DNA from 2 places in the Staphylococcus caprae genome. Region 2 is predicted to be linked to the other one. Evidence: predicted binding sites of a transcription regulator. Region 2 holds the regulator's gene; the other holds the start of a gene.
The links. The regulator Rex, encoded in region 2, represses fermentation and respiration genes when NADH is low (regulators of the CRP and FNR family bind a similar motif). The targets are predictions, from matches to a motif close to TTGTGAAATATTTCACAA.
Positions count from the first base shown of each region.

Region 1: the regulator Rex is predicted to act here: its motif matches at 2,468-2,485, upstream of arcA (arginine deiminase).

Region 1 is NZ_AP018587.1:315,725-327,149, forward strand. Features, by position in the region: gene JMUB898_RS01355 (M4 family metallopeptidase) at 1-1,256, shown strand, start outside; gene JMUB898_RS01360 (arginine repressor) at 1,745-2,206, shown strand; gene arcA (arginine deiminase) at 2,545-3,780, shown strand; gene argF (ornithine carbamoyltransferase) at 3,898-4,905, shown strand; gene arcD (arginine-ornithine antiporter) at 5,028-6,458, shown strand; gene arcC (carbamate kinase) at 6,477-7,421, shown strand; gene JMUB898_RS01385 (Crp/Fnr family transcriptional regulator) at 7,589-8,275, shown strand; gene JMUB898_RS01390 (fibrinogen-binding adhesin SdrG C-terminal domain-containing protein) at 8,649-11,425, shown strand, end outside.
Region 2 is NZ_AP018587.1:948,620-960,044, reverse strand. Features, by position in the region: gene JMUB898_RS04530 (ammonium transporter) at 1-428, opposite strand, end outside; gene JMUB898_RS04525 (sulfurtransferase TusA family protein) at 607-831, opposite strand; gene JMUB898_RS04520 (YeeE/YedE family protein) at 844-1,938, opposite strand; gene JMUB898_RS04515 (hypothetical protein) at 2,212-2,499, opposite strand; gene JMUB898_RS04510 (redox-sensing transcriptional repressor Rex) at 2,589-3,230, opposite strand; gene JMUB898_RS04505 (ABC-F family ATP-binding cassette domain-containing protein) at 3,589-5,520, shown strand; gene JMUB898_RS04500 (MutS-related protein) at 5,862-7,478, shown strand; gene tsaD (tRNA (adenosine(37)-N6)-threonylcarbamoyltransferase complex transferase subunit TsaD) at 7,577-8,602, opposite strand; gene rimI (ribosomal protein S18-alanine N-acetyltransferase) at 8,599-9,060, opposite strand; gene tsaB (tRNA (adenosine(37)-N6)-threonylcarbamoyltransferase complex dimerization subunit type 1 TsaB) at 9,033-9,695, opposite strand; gene tsaE (tRNA (adenosine(37)-N6)-threonylcarbamoyltransferase complex ATPase subunit type 1 TsaE) at 9,676-10,137, opposite strand; gene ilvD (dihydroxy-acid dehydratase) at 10,850-11,425, shown strand, end outside.

The DNA.
Region 1 (11,425 bases), 630 kb from region 2:
GTCATACTTATGCCCCTGATAAAGAGGTAAAAGTTCATGCTAACTCAAAAGGGAAAGTCGTATTAATTAATGGTGACACTGATGCGAAAAAAGTGAAACCAACAAACAAAGTCTCTATCAACAAAGAACAAGCCTTAAGTAAAGCTTTTGAAGCAACGAACATCAACCGTGACAAAGCGAAAAATATGAAAAACGATGTGGTAAAACAAAACAAAGTTGAAATCGACGGCAAAACGAATAAATACGTGTACAACGTCGAACTTATTACTACATCGCCTAAAATTGCGCATTGGAATGTAAAAGTAGATGCGCAAACAGGAAAAGTTGTTGATAAAATGAACATGATTCATGAAGCGGCCACAACTGGTACGGGTAAAGGTGTTCTTGGAGACACGAAGGAAATCAATATTAACAGTATCGATGGTGGCTTTGCATTACAGGATTTAACACATAAAGGACAACTTTCTGCTTATAATTATAGCGATGGTAGCGGTCAATACAGTTTAATAAAAGACAGAGACAAGAATTTCACGGATGATAATCAACGTGCTGGCGTCGATGCCAATTATCACGCTAAAGAAGTATACGATTATTATAAAGATACTTTCGGTCGTGAATCATATGACGATAAAGGAAGTCCAATTGTTTCATTAGCACATGTTAACAATTTCCAAGGCTCAGATAATAGAAATAACGCCGCATGGATTGGCGATAAAATGATATATGGTGATGGAGATGGACGTACATTTATCCCACTCTCAGGTGCTAATGATATCGTCGCTCACGAAATCACTCATGGAGTGACTCAAGAAACTGCTGGTCTAGTTTACCGTGATCAATCAGGAGCATTAAATGAAAGTTTCTCAGATGTTTTCGGTTACTTTGTAGATAATGACGATTTCTTAATGGGTGAAGATGTTTACACACCAGACCGTGACGGAGATGCATTAAGAAGTATGTCTGATCCAGAAGAATACGGTCAACCATCTCACATGGACGACTATGTAAATACAAGTTCAGATAATGGTGGCGTTCACACTAACTCAGGTATTCCAAATAAAGCAGCTTACAATACTATCCGCAGTATTGGTAAAGATAAAGCGCAACAAATTTACTACAGAGCGCTTACAGATTACTTATCTTCTAACTCAGACTTCCAAGATGCCAAAGATGCCTTACATCAATCCGCATTAGACTTATATGACGAAGAAACAGCTAATGAAATTGAAAAAGCATGGGAAGACGTTGGTGTATAATCAATTAGAATTTCAAATGTTTTAACTTAAACAAGAAGCATATGACATATTAACGGAACGAAAATCAAACGCCTTAATAAACAAGAATTAATGTTAAACACTTACAATGCTACTCGCCTCAATATAGACATTGTTGACCTCACTGGCTCCTTGCTCTTGATTAGAGCAGGGGGCTTTTTAATTTCTAAAGGGGAGACTGCGGGTTGTCTGACTGTAGTGACCCTTCCCTCCTGGAAAGTTGGTCTAATCACGTTCATATATTGTGTCTTTCACAACTTTTTATCTTAAGACGAACATGTTATAAAGAAATTAAAAGAAATGATGCTTAAGGTGTTAATCAATAGAAGATCCTAATTTCTAATTTGTCACAAAATTTTACATACTTTCTCATAATCTTTTAACAATAGAATGATAAATTATTATTAAATAAAAAGAATTTTTAATATATAACTCAATTTAAATTAGATGTAAAGAGGAGTTTATCATTAATGAAAAAAAGCAAACGACAAGATTTAGTGACCATGATTGTTAAACAAAATCACATCTATAAAAAAGCAGATATCGTCGATTATATCGATGATCACTTCGGCATACGCTACAGCATGACGACCATCGCCAGAGACCTTAGAGAACTCAATATCTTCCGCCTCCCAGCCGATGCAAAACAATTTGAATACAAAATCCTTAATAATCAATCACAAATTGACGCCAAAATAAAACTAGATGATTATCTCGAAACAGAAATCATTAACACTGTGATTAAAGAATCATATATACTAATTAAGACGTCACCAGGATTTGCACAAAGCATCAATTATTACATTGATCAATTACAACTTAAAGAAATCATAGGTACCATCAGTGGTAATGATACAATTATGATACTTACACATTCTAAGGCACTGGCAGAGTACGTGTATTACAAAATATTTAATCATAATTATTCATAAAACTTCATAATTAAATAATTTAAATCTTAAACCTGGTAAACGCTTTAATTACGTTTGCTAGGTTTTTTGTTTTACAAAAAGATTGACTTCACATAATGACTAACTATTCATTTAAGTGAATAAAAAACTTTTTATCGAAACATTCATTATTTCATATTAATTGAATATTCATTTTCCATACGGAATAACAGTATAAAAATGTATATTCAAACACATAAGTGTATTGAATAACCAAATTGTACAAAACTTTCCACATCGAACTTGTGAATATAATCACATAAACCATCGCAAATTCGCTATACACTCAAGCTGTAGTTATAGAAAAGGAGGAAATGAATATGGCAAATGGACCCATTCAAGTAAACAGTGAAATTGGTAAACTTAAAACCGTTTTGCTTAAACGTCCTGGTAAAGAGTTGGAAAATTTAGTTCCTGACTATTTAGATGGACTATTGTTTGACGATATTCCTTATTTAAAGGTGGCGCAACAAGAGCATGACCGGTTCGCCAAAGTGTTACAAGATGAAGGAGTAGAAGTACTTTACTTAGAGCAATTAGCTGCAGAGAGCATTGAAGATTCAAATATTAGAGAACAATTTATCAATGATGTTCTAGCAGAATCTCGTAAAACAATTCTTGGTCATGAAAAAGAAATTAAAAAATTATTCTCTACATTGTCAAACCAAGAATTAATTAACAAAGTCATGGCTGGTGTGCGAAAAGAAGAAATTAAATTAGAATCTACACACTTAGTTGAGTACATGGATGACAAATATCCATTCTACTTAGACCCAATGCCAAACTTATACTTCACACGTGACCCACAAGCATCAGTAGGACGAGGCATGACAGTGAATCGTATGTTTTGGAGAGCAAGACGTCGAGAATCCATCTTCATTTCATATATTTTAAAATATCATCCTCGCTTTAAAGATGCAGATGTACCTGTATGGTTAGACCGTGACTGTCCTTTCAATATAGAAGGGGGAGACGAACTCGTACTTTCTAAAGATGTCCTTGCAATCGGAATTTCAGAACGTACGTCAGCTCAAGCCATCGAACGTTTGGCACGACGTATTTTCCAAGATCCATTATCAACTTTCAAAAAAGTCGTAGCGATAGAAATTCCAACAAGTCGTACATTCATGCATTTAGATACAGTATGTACTATGATTGACTATGATAAGTTCACTACGCACTCAGCGATTCTTAAAGCAGAAGGTAATATGAATATCTTCGTTATTGAATACGATGAATCTGGAAATGATATCAAAATTTCACACTCAAGTCATCTTAAACAAACGTTAGAAGAGGTGCTTGGTGTCGACAATATCGAATTAATCCCTACAGGTAATGGCGATGTCATTGATGGCGCGCGTGAACAATGGAATGACGGTTCTAACACATTGTGTATCCGTCCTGGAGTTGTAGTCACATATGATCGTAACTATGTATCTAATGAATTGTTAAGAAAACACGGCATCAAAGTAATTGAAATACCTGGAAGCGAGCTTGTTCGCGGACGTGGGGGCCCAAGATGTATGAGCCAACCACTATTTAGAGAAGATTTATAGTATAGTTATATTGTAATTGTAAACGTTTTCGAAAGCGCATAAATAAACATATCATTGCACCTATTGAAGACGATGATCAATTTTATAGCGACTCATTAAATGAAAGGAGCGTATATTATGGAGAAAATCCGGAAACCATTCGACTTAAAAGGTAGATCACTACTTAAGGAAAGTGATTTTACCAAGGAAGAATTTGAAGGTTTAATCGATTTTGCCATGACGTTAAAAACGTATAAACAACAAGGCACAAAGCATCATTATTTAGAAGGTAAAAACATCGCATTACTATTCGAGAAAACGTCAACTCGTACGCGTGCTGCATTCACAGTCGCATCTATCGATTTAGGTGCACATCCTGAATTTTTAGGTAAAAATGATATTCAATTAGGTAAAAAAGAATCCGTAGAAGATACTGCGAAAGTGCTAGGTAGGATGTTTGATGGTATAGAGTTTAGAGGATTCTCACAAGAGACAGTAGAACAACTTGCTGAATTCTCTGGTGTACCAGTTTGGAACGGATTAACTGATGAATGGCACCCAACTCAAATGTTGGCAGACTTTATGACGATTAAAGAAAATTTCGGACATCTTGAAGGTATTAATTTAACTTACGTTGGAGATGGACGTAATAATATGGCACATTCATTAATGGTGGCAGGCGCAATGCTTGGCGTTAACGTGAGAATCTGTACACCTAAAGCTTTAAGCCCTAAAGAAGCATATGTCGACATTGCCAAAGACCGAGCTTCTAAGTATGGTGGTTCTGTTCTCGTTACTGACAAAATTGATGAAGCGGTTAAAGGCGCAGATGTTATTTATACAGATGTCTGGGTTTCAATGGGCGAAGAAAGTGAATTTGAAGAACGTATTAACTTGTTGAAGGACTATCAGGTCAACAAAGCTATGTTCGATTTAACTGGTAAGGACGATACCATTTTCCTACATTGTTTACCAGCATTCCATGATACACAAACTCAATATGGTCAAGATATATATGAGAAATATGGATTAAGTGAAATGGAAGTTACAGACGAAATCTTTAGAAGTGAGCACTCTAAAGTATTTGACCAAGCTGAGAATCGTATGCATACGATTAAAGCTGTGATGGCTGCGACATTAGGCTAGGTTAAATCAAATTACTATAACAGGGACGATAGATATACGCTAATTTCCCAAACCACTCCCAACGAAACGATGAATTAAATAGCGTACATCTATGTGTCCCTACTTCTAAAGGAGAAATGAATATGAGCGAATCAGGAGAAAATAAGTTAAGTCAATCATCATTGATAGGTCTCGTTATAGGATCAATGATTGGTGGCGGTGCATTCAACCTCATGTCTGATATGGGTGGCCAAGCCGGTGGTCTTGCAATTATTATCGGATGGATTATTACAGCTATAGGCATGATTTCATTAGCTTTTGTATTCCAAAATCTAACGAATGAACGTCCTGATCTCGATGGTGGTATTTATAGTTATGCACAAGCTGGATTTGGTGACTTTATAGGTTTTGCCAGTGCATGGGGATATTGGTTCTCTGCATTTTTAGGCAACGTCGCTTACGCAACACTATTGATGTCTTCAGTAGGGAACTTCTTCCCAATTTTCAAAGGTGGTAACACATTCCCAAGTATACTTGTTGCCTCAATTTTATTATGGGGGGTCCACTTCCTTATACTGAAAGGTGTAGAAACTGCAGCATTTATTAATAGTATTGTAACCGTTGCGAAGTTAATACCTATTCTACTCGTTGTCATTTGTATGTTAGTTGCCTTTAATTTTGATACTTTCAAAGAAGGATTTTTCGGCATGAATGCACACGGTGCGTTACCATTTAGCTTTGGAAACACAATGTCTCAAGTGAAAAGTACAATGCTTGTAACCGTATGGGTATTCATCGGAATAGAAGGTGCTGTCGTCTTCTCAAGTCGTGCTAAACGTAAGAAAGATGTAGGTACTGCTACAGTGATAGGATTAATTTCAGTATTACTCATATATTTCTTATTAACTGTACTTGCCCAAGGTGTCATCATTCAGAACCATATCTCTAAATTGGAAGCACCATCTATGGCACACGTACTTTCATACATTGTCGGCGACTGGGGTTCAACACTTGTTAACATTGGCCTAATTATCTCAGTATTAGGTGCCTGGTTAGGTTGGACATTACTCGCTGGTGAATTGCCATTTATCGTTGCGAAAGATGGGTTATTCCCTAAATGGTTTGCTAAGGAAAATGAAAACGGCGCACCTGTGAATGCGTTATTAATCACGAACATATTAGTTCAAATTTTCTTAATTAGTATGTTGTTCACTGATAGCGCGTACCAATTTGCATTTTCACTAGCATCAAGTGCCATTCTTTATCCGTACATGTTTAGCGCATTTTATCAAGTTAAATATACAATTGAACATAAACAACATGCGACACCAAAACAATGGACAATTGGTATACTCGCATCTGTTTACGCAATATGGTTAGTCTATGCAGCAGGATTTGACTATTTATTATTAACGATGTTGCTTTATATTCCAGGGCTTATCGTTTATTCAATCGTTCAGAAAAACAACCGAAGACGTTTAACACGCGTAGATTATATCTTCTTCGCAATCATCATAGTTCTAGCAATTGTGGGACTAGTTCGACTATGTAGCGGCGCGATTAATGTATTCTAGATAAAGGAGCGATGAGTTATGAATAAAAAAATTGTCATCGCATTAGGCGGTAATGCGATTCAGACATCTGAAGGTTCAGCAGAAGCACAACGACGGGCGATTCACATGACTATGCAATCACTTAAACCTTTATTTCAATCAAATAATGATATCGTGATTTCACATGGTAATGGCCCTCAAATAGGCAATTTACTCATTCAACAATCTAAATCAGATAGCGCACAGACTCCTGCTATGCCACTCGATGTATGTGGGTCTATGACGCAAGGTATGATAGGCTATTGGTTAGAGACCGAAATTAACCGAGCTTTATCAGAAATTGGTAGCGATCGAGCAGTTGGAACAATTATTACTCGTGTAGAAGTTGATAAAGATGATCCTCGATTCAACCGCCCAACAAAACCGATTGGTCCGTTTTATACTGAGGAAGAAATGCACGCTTTAAAAGAAGCACAACCTGAAGCGATTTATAAAGCAGATTCTGCAGGTCGAGGATATAGAAAGGTGGTTGCCTCACCATTACCAATTTCTATTCTAGAACACCAATTAATTAGCACACTTGTCGAACAGAAAAATATTATCATCGCTTGTGGCGGTGGGGGTGTGCCAGTTGTGAAGAGTGAACACACATATGAAGGTGTCGAAGCGGTTATTGATAAAGACTTTGCTAGTGAAAAATTAGCAGCTCTCATTGACGCAGATACGTTGATGATACTAACAAATGTAGAACACGTGTATATTAATTTTAAAGAACCAAATGAAGAAAAGTTAACAGACATTGATATTGAAACTTTAAAACGTTATGCGAAAGAAGGTAAGTTCGCTGAAGGTTCGATGTTACCGAAGATTGAAGCGGCAATTGAATTTGTTGAAAGTGGAAATCATAAAGAAGCAATTATCACTAATTTAGAAAATGCTTATCATGCGTTCGACAAGCAAGCGGGTACACATATTCACAAATAAATGTTGAATAATCAAGCTATTGGAACCATAAGAACGATGGCCCCCTCCCCTTAATCAATAAACATCTATGAAGTGGCGTTTCTTTGACACTTTAACGCCAACTTCATATTTGAAAGATGTATAGCGTTCTCCCTTTCAATAGCTTTAGGTAGTAAGGAGTTTATGTTATGGCTGGAAATCAAATTTTTTGTAGAGAAAATGAACTTGATGAAAGTTTCAAACAACTTGCGTCTTATATTCATATACCTGTTGGCGTTTTACTTCCGTTTAAAAGCCAGTGTTTTGTTAGGCATTATAGTAAAGGACAAGTGATTTACTTTTCATCAGACGAAACGACACACGTTTATTTATTATTACAAGGAAATATCATGAGAGAGAATTTTAATTTAAATGGCGACATGTATCGTTATTTAAATAGAGAAAAAGTGCTGTTCCCGTTGAATAATTTATTTCAAGATAAAGTGCCAAATGAAATGTGTACCGCTTTGACGGATTGTGAAGTCATAGGCATTCCTCGTGATTTAATTGAATACCTTTGCAAAACGCATGAAGATATCTTCGTAAGGTTATTTGAATTACTGAGTGAAACCCAATGTCAGCACATTGAATATAATATGGCGTTAACCAGCAAGCTTGCGAAAGAACGCGTGACTAAGATTTTACGTTATCTATGCCACACTGTCGGATACGATAATGAAGAATTCTACGAAATAAAACAATTTATGACAATACAACTGTTAAGTGATATGGCAGGCATATCTCGAGAAACAACAGGACATATTATTAATGAGCTTCGAGAAGATAAAGTTCTATTTAAAAGTAATAAAAATTGGTTGATCAGCAAAGAATTATAAAGATGAATTTTAAATTTGAAATTTCGATTTGAAGAAATTCTTATTTTGCCATTCTAGTTAAAACACACTCTAAATTAAATATATATTCTATTAAAGCATTAGTTGAATTACTTTCTAGCGAAATAATTCTGACTAGTGCTTTTATATTTTAAAAGAAATTAATGCCGATTTAATAATATATGTATACACTACATAAATTAAATTATAATTAAATATTAAAACATACAACCAAAAACAATTGCATTTCATATAAAGATTATCATTAATTTTTAAATTAACTCTTTTATATAATCGAGAAATGTAGTATTCTTTATCTTGTGATTAAATTAAAATCACAAATTTTTTTAGGAAGTGATGTATTTTGAGAAAAAGGATGGATTTCGTGCCTAACAGGCATAACAAGTATTCCATTAGAAGATTTACAGTAGGAACGGCATCAATTTTAGTTGGTGCAACAATAATTTTTGGAGTTGATCATGAAGCAAAAGCGGCTGAGCATTCTACCGACACTGCTTCACTCACTTCAAACAATGAGGAAGCTTCGAATAGTAGCCCAGTTGGACAGCTAGGAGATACTCAAAAAAAGACTCATACCACACAAAACAACCATAACGTCCAACAACTAGATAATCAGTCAGATGAAGTTGGCACATCATTAAAAGCCCAAAACAATGATGTCCAATCAGCAGAGAAAACTTCGACTGAAACGTCTAAAGAAGTAATGCAAAATCACACACGCAATGCTAAAGATTTATCAGGTGACGCCCAATCAACTGATAACACAACAGAAAAGCAACAAGAAGTAGAAAATAATAATTCAAATCAAGAAACATTAACAACAAACAATCAAACAACAAAAAATACTCATAAAGTTTCTCGAGATGAAGATGTAGAACAATTGAATAAACAATCAACAAATCATAACGTGAAAGAAACTGAGCAAACAGTTCAAACAACTAAAGCCCAAAACCCTGAACTGCAAGCATCAGCAAAACAAAATTCACAGTCACAAACATCGCAAACTTCAAAACGTGTTTCACCTCAAGAACAGGTTACAGAAACTTATAGCCCTCAAGATAGTGCTTCAACTCGTAACCAATCAACTCAAAAGTCAGTTAATAAAGTTAATGGATTAAACAATTCTAATACTCGACATCATTCGTTATCCAACTCACCGATAGATGATCAAGCGAATGAAAAGAATGCAATACAAGTTCAAGCTACACCTAGAACAGTTTCAAGATTTGCACAGCCTGTAAGTAGAGCTGCAACAAATGAAGCGAATTCAGAACAACAAGGTTCTAATGTTAACGATAAAATAAATGTTGATAGTTTTAATGTGTCGAAAAAGTCTTTTGACCCTAACCATAGTGGCTATTCAGATTTAAATGCATCATTTAGCGTGAATGGAAAGATTAAAGAAGGCGATTATTTTACTGTTAAATATCCACAACGTGTTACTGTTAATGGTGATGTAAATTATGAGAAACTTAATAATCAAATGAAGGTTAAGCCATTAACAAATGCCAATGGAGATGTGGTAGCTAATGGTATTTATGATGTAAATAGTAAGACGGTAAAATATACTTTTACGAATTTCGTTAATGACAGAAATAATATTAAAGGGAACTTCAAGTTGCCAATTTTCACAGATAGAAAGAATACGCCTCATAGTGGTAGCTATAGTAGTACATTTAATATAGCTGATAAGAATTACACTGAGACTTTAAATATTAGTTATGATTCGCCGTACCAAGGTATAAAAGACGCTTATGGACCAAATATTAGTTCGTTTATAACAGATATCGATTTGCATTCAGGCAGTGAAGACTTTAAGCAAAAGATTTATGTTAATCCTATGGAAAATACATTATATAATTCAAATGTGCGTATTCAGGGTTATCAAACTGATCAAAGTAAATCAAGTACAATTATTGATAAAAATACAAAATTCAAAATTTACCAAGTGAAAGACGCAAGTCAATTGAGTGAGAGTTATTATAACGATACTAATAGTTCAAACTTAGTAGATGTCACAAATAATTTTAATGGATGGATTACTTACAATAGTGATAACTCTGTTAACATTCAATTTGGTCATATTGATGGCGCTTATATTATCGAAGTTGAAGGTAAATATGATAGTAAGAGTGGCCAAAATGTTAAGACTAGAGTTTCAGAAACGAATGATACTGTAAGTGGCGTGAGAAGACAGTTTTACTGGGATAACGAAAATATAGTTAAACCAACAGATGGTTCGGCTGATGGGGATTTAGTGGTTGGTAGTGATTCAGACTCAGACAGCGATTCCGATTCAGACAGCGACTCAGACTCAGATAGTGACTCAGATTCAGACAGCGATTCCGATTCAGACAGCGACTCAGACTCAGATAGTGACTCAGATTCAGATAGCGATTCCGATTCAGACAGCGACTCAGACTCTGATAGCGATTCCGATTCAGACAGCGACTCAGACTCAGATAGTGACTCAGATTCAGACAGTGACTCAGATTCAGACAGTGACTCAGATTCAGACAGTGATTCCGATTCAGACAGCGGTTCTGACTCAGACAGTGACTCCGACTCTGATAGTGACTCGGATTCAGACAGTGACTCGGATTCAGATAGTGATTCTGATTCAGACAGCGACTCGGATTCAGATAGTGACTCAGATTCAGATAGCGACTCCGATTCGGATAGTGGCTCAGACTCAGACTGTGGCTCAGACTCAGACTGTGATTCAGATTCCGACTGTGGTTCAGACTCAGATTGTGGCTCCGACTCCGATTGTGGTTCAGACTCAGATTGTGGCTCCGACTCAGACTGTGATTCAGATTCCGACTGCGGTTCAGACTCAGATTGTGGCTCCGACTCAGATTGTGATTCAGATTCAGACAGTGATTCCGACTCAGATAGTGATTCCGACTCAGATTGTGGCTCAGACTCAGATTGTGATTCAGATTCAGACAGTGATTCCGACTCAGATAGTGATTCCGACTCAGATAGTGATTCCGACTCAGACAGCGATTCTGATTCCGACAGTGACTCTGATTCAGATAGTGATTCCGACTCAGATAGTGACTCAGATTCAGACAGCGATTCCGATTCAGATAGCGATTCCGACTCAGACTCAGACAGCGACTCAGATTC
Region 2 (11,425 bases):
TGTGCAACTGGACTATAAATAAATACTACCCATAAACCAACAAAAATAAGATAAGGGATAAATCTCATTTTTTCAGCTATAGAACCTGATAAAATCGAAACCGCGATAGTACAAAACATCATTTGGAATAACATGAAAAGTGCGAGAGGGACATGTGGACTAATAGTTTTAGAAATTGCAAAACCGACGTGATTTAAACCTAGAAATTTAAAACCACCAAGCCAGTCGTTACCTTGGTCAAAACTAATTGAAAAACCAATAATCATCCATGTGAATGTGACAATAACAATTGCTGCCATACTTTGCATAACTGTATTTAATGCATTCTTCGATTGGACAAGTCCTCCATAAAATAAACTAAGACCTGGAGTCATTAACCAAACTAATAATGTACATAAAAATAGGAAAATTGTATCATCCATATTCATTCTTACCACTTCCTTTATCAACATCATAATGAGTGATTGATGGAAGCGCAAAAATCGGTAAGGTAATATTACACGTGGCGTAAGTTTATTTAACATTCTAACTGATATAATTGTATTGAAACGATACAAAAAAGCTAGCGAAATCACACGATTCCGCTAGCCTCACTTCATATATAATTTAAGCTTTCTGAACAGTGATTGTCCATGAAGCATCATCTAATTGTTCATAATTCGTTACTGGGTAGCCATTTTCAGCCGCCCAATTAGGCAAAGCTTCAGTAGCTTGCGTACAGTCAAAGTCTATTTTTAATTCATCGCCTTGATTTAATTCTTGCATTTTCTTTTGTGCTTCTATAAGTGGGAATGGACATACCATACCTACTGTACCTAATTCATGTACCATAGAATAACCTCCTTATGTCGTTTGAGTACGTTGACTTACTGTATTATTTTGAGATTTATTATTTGTCGTTTGTTGCAACCTTTTCATAGGTTTAACGAAAATAAAGTAACTCATAAACCATACTCCAATAATCATTGATCCTAAGCCTATCCATCCTTGCCAACTCATTGTGGCAGTTTCTACAAGGCCATTACCGATTGAACAACCACCAGCTACAGATGCACCAAACCCCATCAGTATTCCACCGAAGGCACTATTACGAATGGTCTTTTTATCAGGAAGGCGCCATTTAAATTCTTTTGAACCTCTTGCGGCGATATAAGAACCTACAAAGATACCAAGTACTAAAAGTACGCCCCAATCGATAAATTTAGAATTACCTGAGACTAAATAGTTTATTAAATTAGCAGATGGCGTCGTAATCCCAAGTCCATAAGGGCGGCCTGTTGATTCGCTCATAGGCCATGCAAGTAGTGCGATTAAACCTACAGCAATACCTGCAACAAATGGATGGTATCTTCTTTCGAATAAATAATGTCGAATACCCGTATGCTTTTGTTTTAATTTAGGCACCATTACCTTAGGTTTACGTAAAGTTCTTACAACTAAAGTGATTGTAATCACTGTTAAAATTAAAACAAGTACCCAGTTCGGAATGCCTGTTGAATGACTTACACTCGCATTCACATTTGTAGGTCGATTGATTACATTCATCAACGGAAGTAATACACCCGTTTTTGTAATTGCAGAAGTCACTGCGTATAAGATGAGGGCAACCCAACTACCTATGAGTCCTTCACCAGCACGATACCACGTTCCAGTGGCACATCCACCTGCGAGTACTATACCTATGCCGAAGATAAACGAACCTATAATGGTTCCAACTACAGGAAATGTATGAGTCGGCACTTTAATAGCTCCAAAGCTTGTCAATATGAGTAGCCCTATACTCTGAACTGTGATTGCTACCAGTAAGGCATAGAACATTTTATTACTTTTTTGAACATACATATCTCTGAACCCGCCTGCGAGACAGAATCTTGTACGTTGCATTACAAATCCTAGTAACACACCCACGATGAGTCCACTAATTATCATCCAAGTCATTTAATCACCTATTTCCGATATAAATAATAAGGTATTATAATGGAAATATTCAAATTTTGCAAACTTATCATTTTTTGACTTTTAAAATTAGAGCTCATACAGATTAAATTACTTTGTTTTCAACAAACTTCAAAAATATATGCACTAAATCCCGAGGGAGAAATGCCAGTCGAAGACTACAGACGGAGACGGCACCCTAGGGAAGCATACGCATATAATTTGAATTACTAATTTTTCTCGGATTTTCAATGGTTTTTACTATATTTTTAGAAATTAATTTATTTTCAATACTGCATTGATTGCTTTTAAATCCTCTTTTGAAAAATGTCTAAACTTATACCATTCATGGTCATTGTAATATATGAATAACTTACCACCTAACAAACCTTTAGATTGCTTATATCGAACAACTTTGTCGGTATCAAACTGCAAGTCAAATGGTGTATGATCTTTGCCATAAGCTTTAAATATTATTGTATGATCATCTAATATTAATTTTCCTGGAACAGTTAACATTTGAGGTATATGTGCTTTATAACTACAATTTGCTTCAACTCTCATTTTTGCGCGCACCCCTTTATATGATTATGTATACTATATCATTTTTTTCATAACAAAAAAGCACCCTTTGACGGATGCTTATCAATGTATTAATTGCCATTACTGTAATTTTTCATAAAGAATAATAATGATTGTAGTTCAATACCTAAATCGATGTGATGAACTTGTACATGTTGTGGTGTCTTGATTCGACTTGGAGTGAAGTTAAGTATCCCTTTGACGCCCGCTTCTACAAGCTGATCAGTAACTTGTTGTGCTACATTTTCAGGCGTAGTTAAAATAACGACATCGATATCTTCAGCTGCTAATCTAGATTGAATCTCATTATTATGTTTAACTACAACTTTACCAACTTGTTCTCCAATTACATCTTCTTTAATATCAAACGCTTCAGTAATTGTCATTTCATCATGGATTGAGAAATTATACGTAAGTAATGCACGGCCTAAGTTACCTACGCCTACAATCGCAATTTTGATTTCGTCACTTTCACTAATCTCTGATTTAAAAAACTCAAGCATACTATCAACGTTATAACCATAACCCTTTTTACCCAATTCACCAAAATATGAAAAATCACGACGTATTGTTGCTGAATCTATTTGTAAAGCTTCACTTATTGCTTTGGAATTCACACGGTCAATACCCTTAGATTTTAATGTACTTACAAATCTATAGTACAAAGGTAAACGCTTTAATGTAGCACGAGGAATTTTAGTGTGTTCTGGCATATCATAGGTCCCCCTTAAAGTTTGAATGAAATATATTTATGTATTCAAACATTTTAACGTGCAAGTTGTAAGGCGTTTAAATATACAAATAATTGCCTACAATGAATACTTAAATATTATACATTATTGATTTTTAAAAATAAATATCCCAGTTTCATGTGATGCGGGAATGCTGTAAAATAAAGATAATTGAGTTAATTATAAGCTTAATCATAAGGTCTCTTTTGGCAAGCGAATTTTATTTTGGAGAATAATAAAGTTTAACAATTAAAAATTCGCACAAAATTAAAAAATTTGAAATCTTATTGTTTATGTATAGTCTATAACTATTTAATTGAATTAGAAAGGTGAGAATCGAATGATACTTTTACAACTTAATGACATCTCTAAATCGTTCGATGGTGAAGATATATTTACTGATGTAGACTTTGAAGTTAAAACTGGTGAGAGAATCGGTGTTGTAGGTAGAAATGGTGCTGGAAAGTCTACACTTATGAAGATTATCGCTGGCGTTGAAAGTTATGATAGTGGTCACATTTCTAAGATAAAGAATTTAAAATTAGGTTATCTTACCCAACAAATGACACTTAATTCAACGGCTACCGTTTTCGAAGAGATGTCAAAACCATTTGAACATATCAAAAATATGGAAAGTCTAATTAAGGAAGAAACTGATTGGCTTGCACAACATACACATGAATACGAATCAGAAACATATAAAGAACATATGGAACGTTATGAATCGCTTACGAATCGTTTTGAACAACTGGAAGGTTATCAATATGAAAGTAAAATTAAAACCGTACTTCATGGCTTAAACTTTACTGAGAATGATTTTGATAAACCTATTAATGATTTTAGTGGTGGTCAAAAAACACGCCTCTCGCTTGCACAAATGTTGTTAAACGAGCCTGACCTACTCTTACTTGATGAACCAACAAACCATTTAGATTTAGAAACTACAAAATGGTTAGAGGACTACTTAAAATATTTTAAAGGCGCCATCGTAATTATCAGTCATGATAGATATTTCTTAGATAAAATCGTCACTCAAATTTATGACGTCGCACTTGGAGATGTGAAACGTTATGTAGGTAATTATGAACAATTTATTGAACAACGCGATCAATATTATGAAAAGCGTATGCAAGAATACGAAAAACAACAAGAAGAAATTAAGCGTTTAGAAACATTCGTAGAGAAAAATATTACCCGCGCATCTACCAGTGGTATGGCAAAGAGTCGTCGCAAAACATTAGAAAAAATGGAACGCATAGATAAACCAATGATTGATGCAAGAAGTGCGAATATACAATTTGGTTTTGAAAGAAATACCGGAAATGATGTCATGCACATCAAAAATTTAAAAATTGGTTATGACGCTCCTATTACTGAACCCATTAATATTGAAGTTTCTAAAGGCGATCATATAGCTGTGATTGGTCCTAATGGTGTTGGAAAGACTACGCTAATTAAAACAATTGCCCAAAAACAAGACAATCTTGGCGGTAGCATCACCTTTGGTGCAAATCTTCAAATTGGTTATTATGATCAGAAACAAGCAGAATTTAAATCGAATAAAACAATTTTAGATTATGTATGGGATCAATATCCTACGATGAATGAAAAAGATGTACGAGCTGTTCTAGGTCGCTTCTTATTTGTTCAAGAAGATGTGAAGAAAATTATTAATGACTTATCCGGCGGCGAAAAAGCACGTTTGCAGTTAGCTTTATTAATGCTACAAAGAGATAATGTCTTAATTCTCGACGAACCGACCAACCACTTAGATATCGATTCTAAAGAAATGTTAGAACAAGCATTAAAACATTTTGAAGGAACTATAATCTTCGTCTCACATGATCGATATTTTATTAATCAACTTGCAAATAAAGTATTTGACCTCAATTATCAAGGTGGACAAATGTATCTCGGTGATTATCAATATTACATTGAAAAAACTGAAGAAGCTGCAGCATTAAAGGCTCAAAAAGAATTAAAAAATGATGCTGAAAATGTGAAGAATGATAGCACAACAAAGCCTTCATCATATATGAACCAAAAGCAACAAAAACGAGATCAAAGAAAAATAGAACGTCAAATTGAACAATGCGAAGCTAAAATTGAAGCGTTTGAAACACATATTTCTTATATTGAAGAACAATTGACGCAACCGGAAGTATTTAATGATCCTATTAAAGCTGCTGAATTAGCTGAAGAAAAAAATGAAACCGAACAAAAATTAGAACAAGTGATGTTTGAATGGGAAGAATTACAAGAAAAATTATAAATCACTAATATCATCGAAGGCACTGAGAAGTAGAATTTCTTACTTTTTAGTGTCTTTTAGTATGTTATTACACAAATATTATTCACACCGTTTATCGTGGATATGATGGCTATCCACAGAGTTATCCTAGTTATCCACAGGTAAATTCACACTTTTGCTCAAAATTATTCGAGTTATTCACCCCTATATCCACACTTTTTAACAGTGTTTATCCACAAGTTACGCACATTTTGTTGATAAGTACGCACGTTCCCTATTGACATTTTCATTTCAGTAAGAAGGTTTGAGTCTAAAATTTATTTATGGAATAATTTAAATATAAATACATAAGGGAGAATTCTATGACTAACAACTTAACTTTAGCACTCATCATTCTCATATTTATTTTACTTGTCGCAATCGTAAATATAGTTGTATCTATAATAGAAAGACGCAAACTTATCACTAAAATAAATACACTTTGGGATAATAAATCAAAATTAGAATCGTTTATACGTCCTAACTCACGATTTGACGCTCAATATCAAACGTATAAAGACGAATTTGAAAAGAAACATCCACTTATCGATGATAAAACTTGGTCCGATTTAAATTTGAGCGCATTATTTCATAAAATCAACTTTAATTTTACTGCTATAGGAGAAATGAAATTATATGCCACTTTAAGAGGTATGTTTAAAATAGAAAATCAATCACTCATACAACGCTACAATGATGATAAATCATTCCGTTTAAATGTATCTTACATACTTTCTAAAATAGGAAAAAATGTTTATCCGTTATTTCCAGACCAATTAAGTCCTATTTCTCGAAATAATTTATTAATGTTTTGTCCATTATTACCTATCGTTACTTTGCCGATAATGTTTTTATCACCTGGGTCAGGTCTGTTTTTATTCATCGGTGCTTTAATCTTAAATGTAACGTTATCGATGAATCTTAAGAAGACCTATGATCAAGACTTAAAGTCGATCTTCTATACTGCGAATGTCATCAAGCAATGTCTTGCATTGAGTAAATTAGAGGGCACACCTGAACTAGATGTTAATTTTAATCATTTTAAGACGTCTCGTAGGTTTAGTGGATTTCTAGCTAAGATAGAATCACCTGATTTTGTAACCAGTTCAATTCTCTTTGTAAAATTAATCTTTATGATTGATTACGTACTGTTTCATCTTATTCAACATAGTTATTTTAAACATCAGGATGAAGTTACGAAATGTTATGACTATATAAGTACGCTTGATAATCACTATTCTCTTGCCATGTATAGACGTACATTATCTTATTACTGTGAGCCAGATATAGATGAGTCAGTTGGTGGTGTGCATTTTCAAAATTTAATACATCCATTAATTGACGAAGATGTAGCGGTACCTAATGATTTAAATCTCGACAATCACATACTGCTCACTGGTTCCAATGCTTCAGGAAAATCAACATTTATGAAAGCCGTAGCGTTAAATATCATTATGTCGCAATCCCTTCGAACTGCAACAGCCGATACGTTTAAATGCAAACCTGGCTATGTTTACACTTCTATGGCCAATGCTGATGACGTATTGTCAGGCGATAGTTACTTTATGGCTGAATTGAAGTCCATCAGACGCCTATTTAATATTGATACACAAGGTACAATTTACTGTTTCATAGATGAAATTTTTAAAGGTACAAATACGACAGAGCGTATTGCTGCTTCAGAATCTGTACTCAGCTATTTGAATGCATTACCTAACTATCAAGTTGTAGCTGCGACACATGACATTGAATTATCGTCATTATTGGAAAGGGATTATCACAATTATCACTTCAATGAATCTATTAACAATAATGAAATTTACTTTGATTATAAAATTAAACCCGGCAAAGCCAATACGCGTAATGCCATTGAATTACTTAGAATCACACAATTTCCTAATGCTATTTATGAACGCGCTAAAGAACAAGTTAAGGAATAACTACATTTTCCTAATAAACTTTCTATCTATATTAAAAGCTCCATTCAACGTATGACTGTAGTTTCATGTTATACGTTGAATGGAGCTTTCTCATTTACTTATTCAATCGAAAAATCTTCGATATCGATATTATTTTCACCGTTAAGCGCTAAATCGCCACGTAAGCCTGCTTGATATAAATAATGTCCAGCTGAACCTATCATAGCCGCATTATCTGTACATAAAGATGGACTAGGAATCGTAAGCGTAATCCCCTCATTCTCACATGCAGTTTTAAGTGAGGCTCTTAATCCTTTATTACTTGCAACTCCTCCAGCAACGATAAGACGTTGAACACCATATGATTGACATGCATGCATCGCTTTATACGTTAAAACTTCAACTACACTGTTTTGAAAACTCGTCGCAACATTTTCGGCTACGATTTCTTCATTTTTTTGGCGTAGATTATGCAATTTATTAATAACAGCACTTTTAAGTCCGCTAAAGCTAAAGTCATAGCTGTCCTTTTCCAACCAAACCCTAGGAAAGTTATAAGCATCCTTACCTTTGGCAGCTAGTTGATCGATTTGTGGACCGCCTGGATAAGGTAAATCGATTGTACGCGCTACCTTATCGTATGCTTCACCGACCGCATCATCTCTTGTTTCACCTATAACTTCAAAGTTTAAATGATCTTTCATATAAACTAATTCTGTATGTCCGCCAGAAACGATAAGCGCCATTAAAGGAAATGTAAGTGGCTGTTCTAAATGATTGGCATAAATGTGTCCAGCGATATGGTGTACAGGAATAATAGGCTTATCATAAGCAAACGCGAGCGCTTTCGCTGCGTTAATTCCTATCAGTAATGCCCCGATTAAGCCTGGACCTTGCGTTACAGCAACCGCGTCAATGTCTTCCATAGTCATATTGGCTGTTGTTAGCGATTCTTCAATTGTCGCTGTCATGCCTTCAACATGGTGTCGACTTGCAACTTCAGGAACGACGCCACCGAATCGTTTATGACTATCAATTTGGCTCAGTACTGTATTAGAAAGTATTTCAGTACCATTCTTAATCACACTTACACTAGTTTCATCGCAGCTTGTTTCTATTGCTAGAATTAATGTTTGTTGAGTCATTTTAAGTTCACCCACATCACTAACGCATCCTCACCTTCACCGTAATAATTTTTTCTTTTTCCTCCATATTGAAAACCTAAATTTTTATAAACATGTTGTGCGACTTCGTTATCTAAACGCACTTCTAAGCTCATCACTTCACACGTATGGCTAGCATAGTTTTTAACATATTTTAATAATAACTGCCCTAGTCCATATCCTCTAAATTGCTCTTTAATCGCAACAGTAGTAATTTGTGCTTGATCAATCACAATCCATAAACCTAGGTAACCAATAATCTTATCGTCATATTCAATCACGAAATAATTCGCAAATTGATTTTGTTCAATCTCATGATAAAACGCATCAATTGTCCATGAACTGTCATTGAAACTTTCCCGTTCTATATCAAAGACTTGAGGTACATCTTCTACGCTCATTTTCCTAATATTTAATTGTTCTTCTGTTGGTTTAACCAATTTCGTTCCGCCTCTGATAATTTATGATATTTAGGTGCAAATGTATGAATATCTTCAGGTTCTTGAATGAGCGATTTCATGACTGCTGCACTTGGTAAATTCTCAATAACTTCACTATCTAATAGGTGCGCAATGTTTTCAATATTGAATCCTACATATACATAATCTTGATTCAATGCGTGAAGTTTATCTTTAAGTTCACTTATTGGTAAATAGCCATCTTCAATGACCGTTTCAAGCTTTCCATCAACATTCTGATAAACACCTGTATACACTGCTTCTCTACGTGCATCGAAAATAGGAACCAATAACCTATCATCATCTTTAACAGTAGCAGCAAGTGCTTTTAATGAAGACACACCATATAATCGTGTTTGTAACGCATAAGCAAGTGTTTTAGCTACAGTTACTCCAATTCTTAAACCTGTATAAGAACCTGGCCCTTCTGCCACAACAATATCCGTAATATCTTGTTTATCAATCTGAGATTGTTCAAATAATTTTTGAATTTCAGGCATCAATTGAACTGAATGATTTTGTTTAATGTTGGTCGTCTTCTCTGCGATGACTTGATTATCCTGCATTAATGCTACTGATAGGGGCTGATTAGATGTATCAATGAGTAGATAATTCATTTACCAACACCTCCTTCATCATGTCGTAATGGTCTCCATGAGATTCAATTGTTAACACACGTTCATTTTCATTTTTGACTTTAATATTAATGATAAGATGTTGTGGTGGCAGTAAATCTTTGATAAATTGACTCCACTCTATAACAGTAATTGCTTGATCTTCAAAATATTCTTCAAAGCCTAAGTCTTCTTCTTGGTCTTCTAAGCGATAACAATCCATATGGTGTAACTTTAATTCATCACCTTTATACGATTTTATAATATTAAACGTTGGTGAATTAATTGTTCGTTTAACACCTAGTGCTTTCCCAATAAATTGAGTTAATGTCGTTTTGCCTGCACCTAAGTCTCCATTTAATAAAATGATATCTCCAGCTTTTACATTTTTAACTAGAAGTTCAGCAAATTGTTTCATCTCATCCAAATTGTGTATCGTAATCAACATTCATTCTCCTATTTTTAATGATATGTTTTTATCAGACTGTAGACACCCCTTCTTAAGATCAATCTATTGTAATAATACTTCGTATTGCTTTAGCTCCCTTGCCACGGGCATGGCTTGAGCCTGTAGTCTCAAGACGCATGCTATTCCTGCAGGCGTGTCGCTATCAATACTCAGCTAAGTAAATGTGAATACTCAATTAGGAATAATTTTCCAACAGTCTGACTTATTAATTTTATTTGTTCGTTTAGTTCATATTTTGTAATCTTTTATCTTTAATTTTGTTTCTCTCATTTATTATTAATACGTCCTTGTTAACTCATTTATTGTAACAAATTTTATTATAAATTTCTTTGTGAAAATTCTAAGTCGTAATCAAAAATAAATTGTTAGAAAATTCTAAATTATTATTGACACGATTCACCTCATGTAGTAAATTGGGTTTATCAAATTTTAAAACAATTCAAACTATTAAGAATAATTAACCATTCATCGAAAGGAGTATAATAAAATGACTTATCATACTACGCTCAATCAACCGACAACTACAAATGCTATTATCATTTTATTATACTCGTAAGGACTCGAACTTTAGTTAGTATGACCTACTAAATGTTTAAGTCCTATTTCTAGTTGAATGGGACTTACAAACGTCCCAATAATCATTGGGACGTTTTTTTATTTTCTTAATACAAATACGGGGGAATCAAAAATGCGAAGCGACATGATCAAAAAAGGAGATCACCAAGCTCCAGCAAGAAGTCTTTTACACGCTACGGGCGCACTTCATCAACCTACAGATATGAATAAACCTTTTGTGGCAATTTGTAATTCCTACATAGATATTGTGCCAGGACATGTTCATCTTAGAGAACTTGCTGATATCGCTAAAGAAGCAATTCGTGAAGCAGGTGCTATCCCATTCGAATTTAACACGATTGGTGTAGATGACGGTATCGCGATGGGACACATCGGAATGAGGTACTCGTTACCTTCTAGAGAAATTATTGCAGATGCAGCCGAAACTGTGATTAATGCCCACTGGTTCGATGGCGTATTTTATATTCCAAATTGCGACAAAATAACGCCTGGCATGATTCTAGCAGCTGTTCGTACAAATGTACCTGCAATCTTTTGTTCAGGCGGCCCTATGAAAGCAGGATTATCTGCTCAAGGTAAGGCCCTCACTTTATCATCAATGTTTGAGGCGGTTGGTGCATTTAAAGAAGGTTCAATTTCTAAAGAAGAATTTCTAGATATGGAGCAGAATGCATGTCCTACTTGTGGT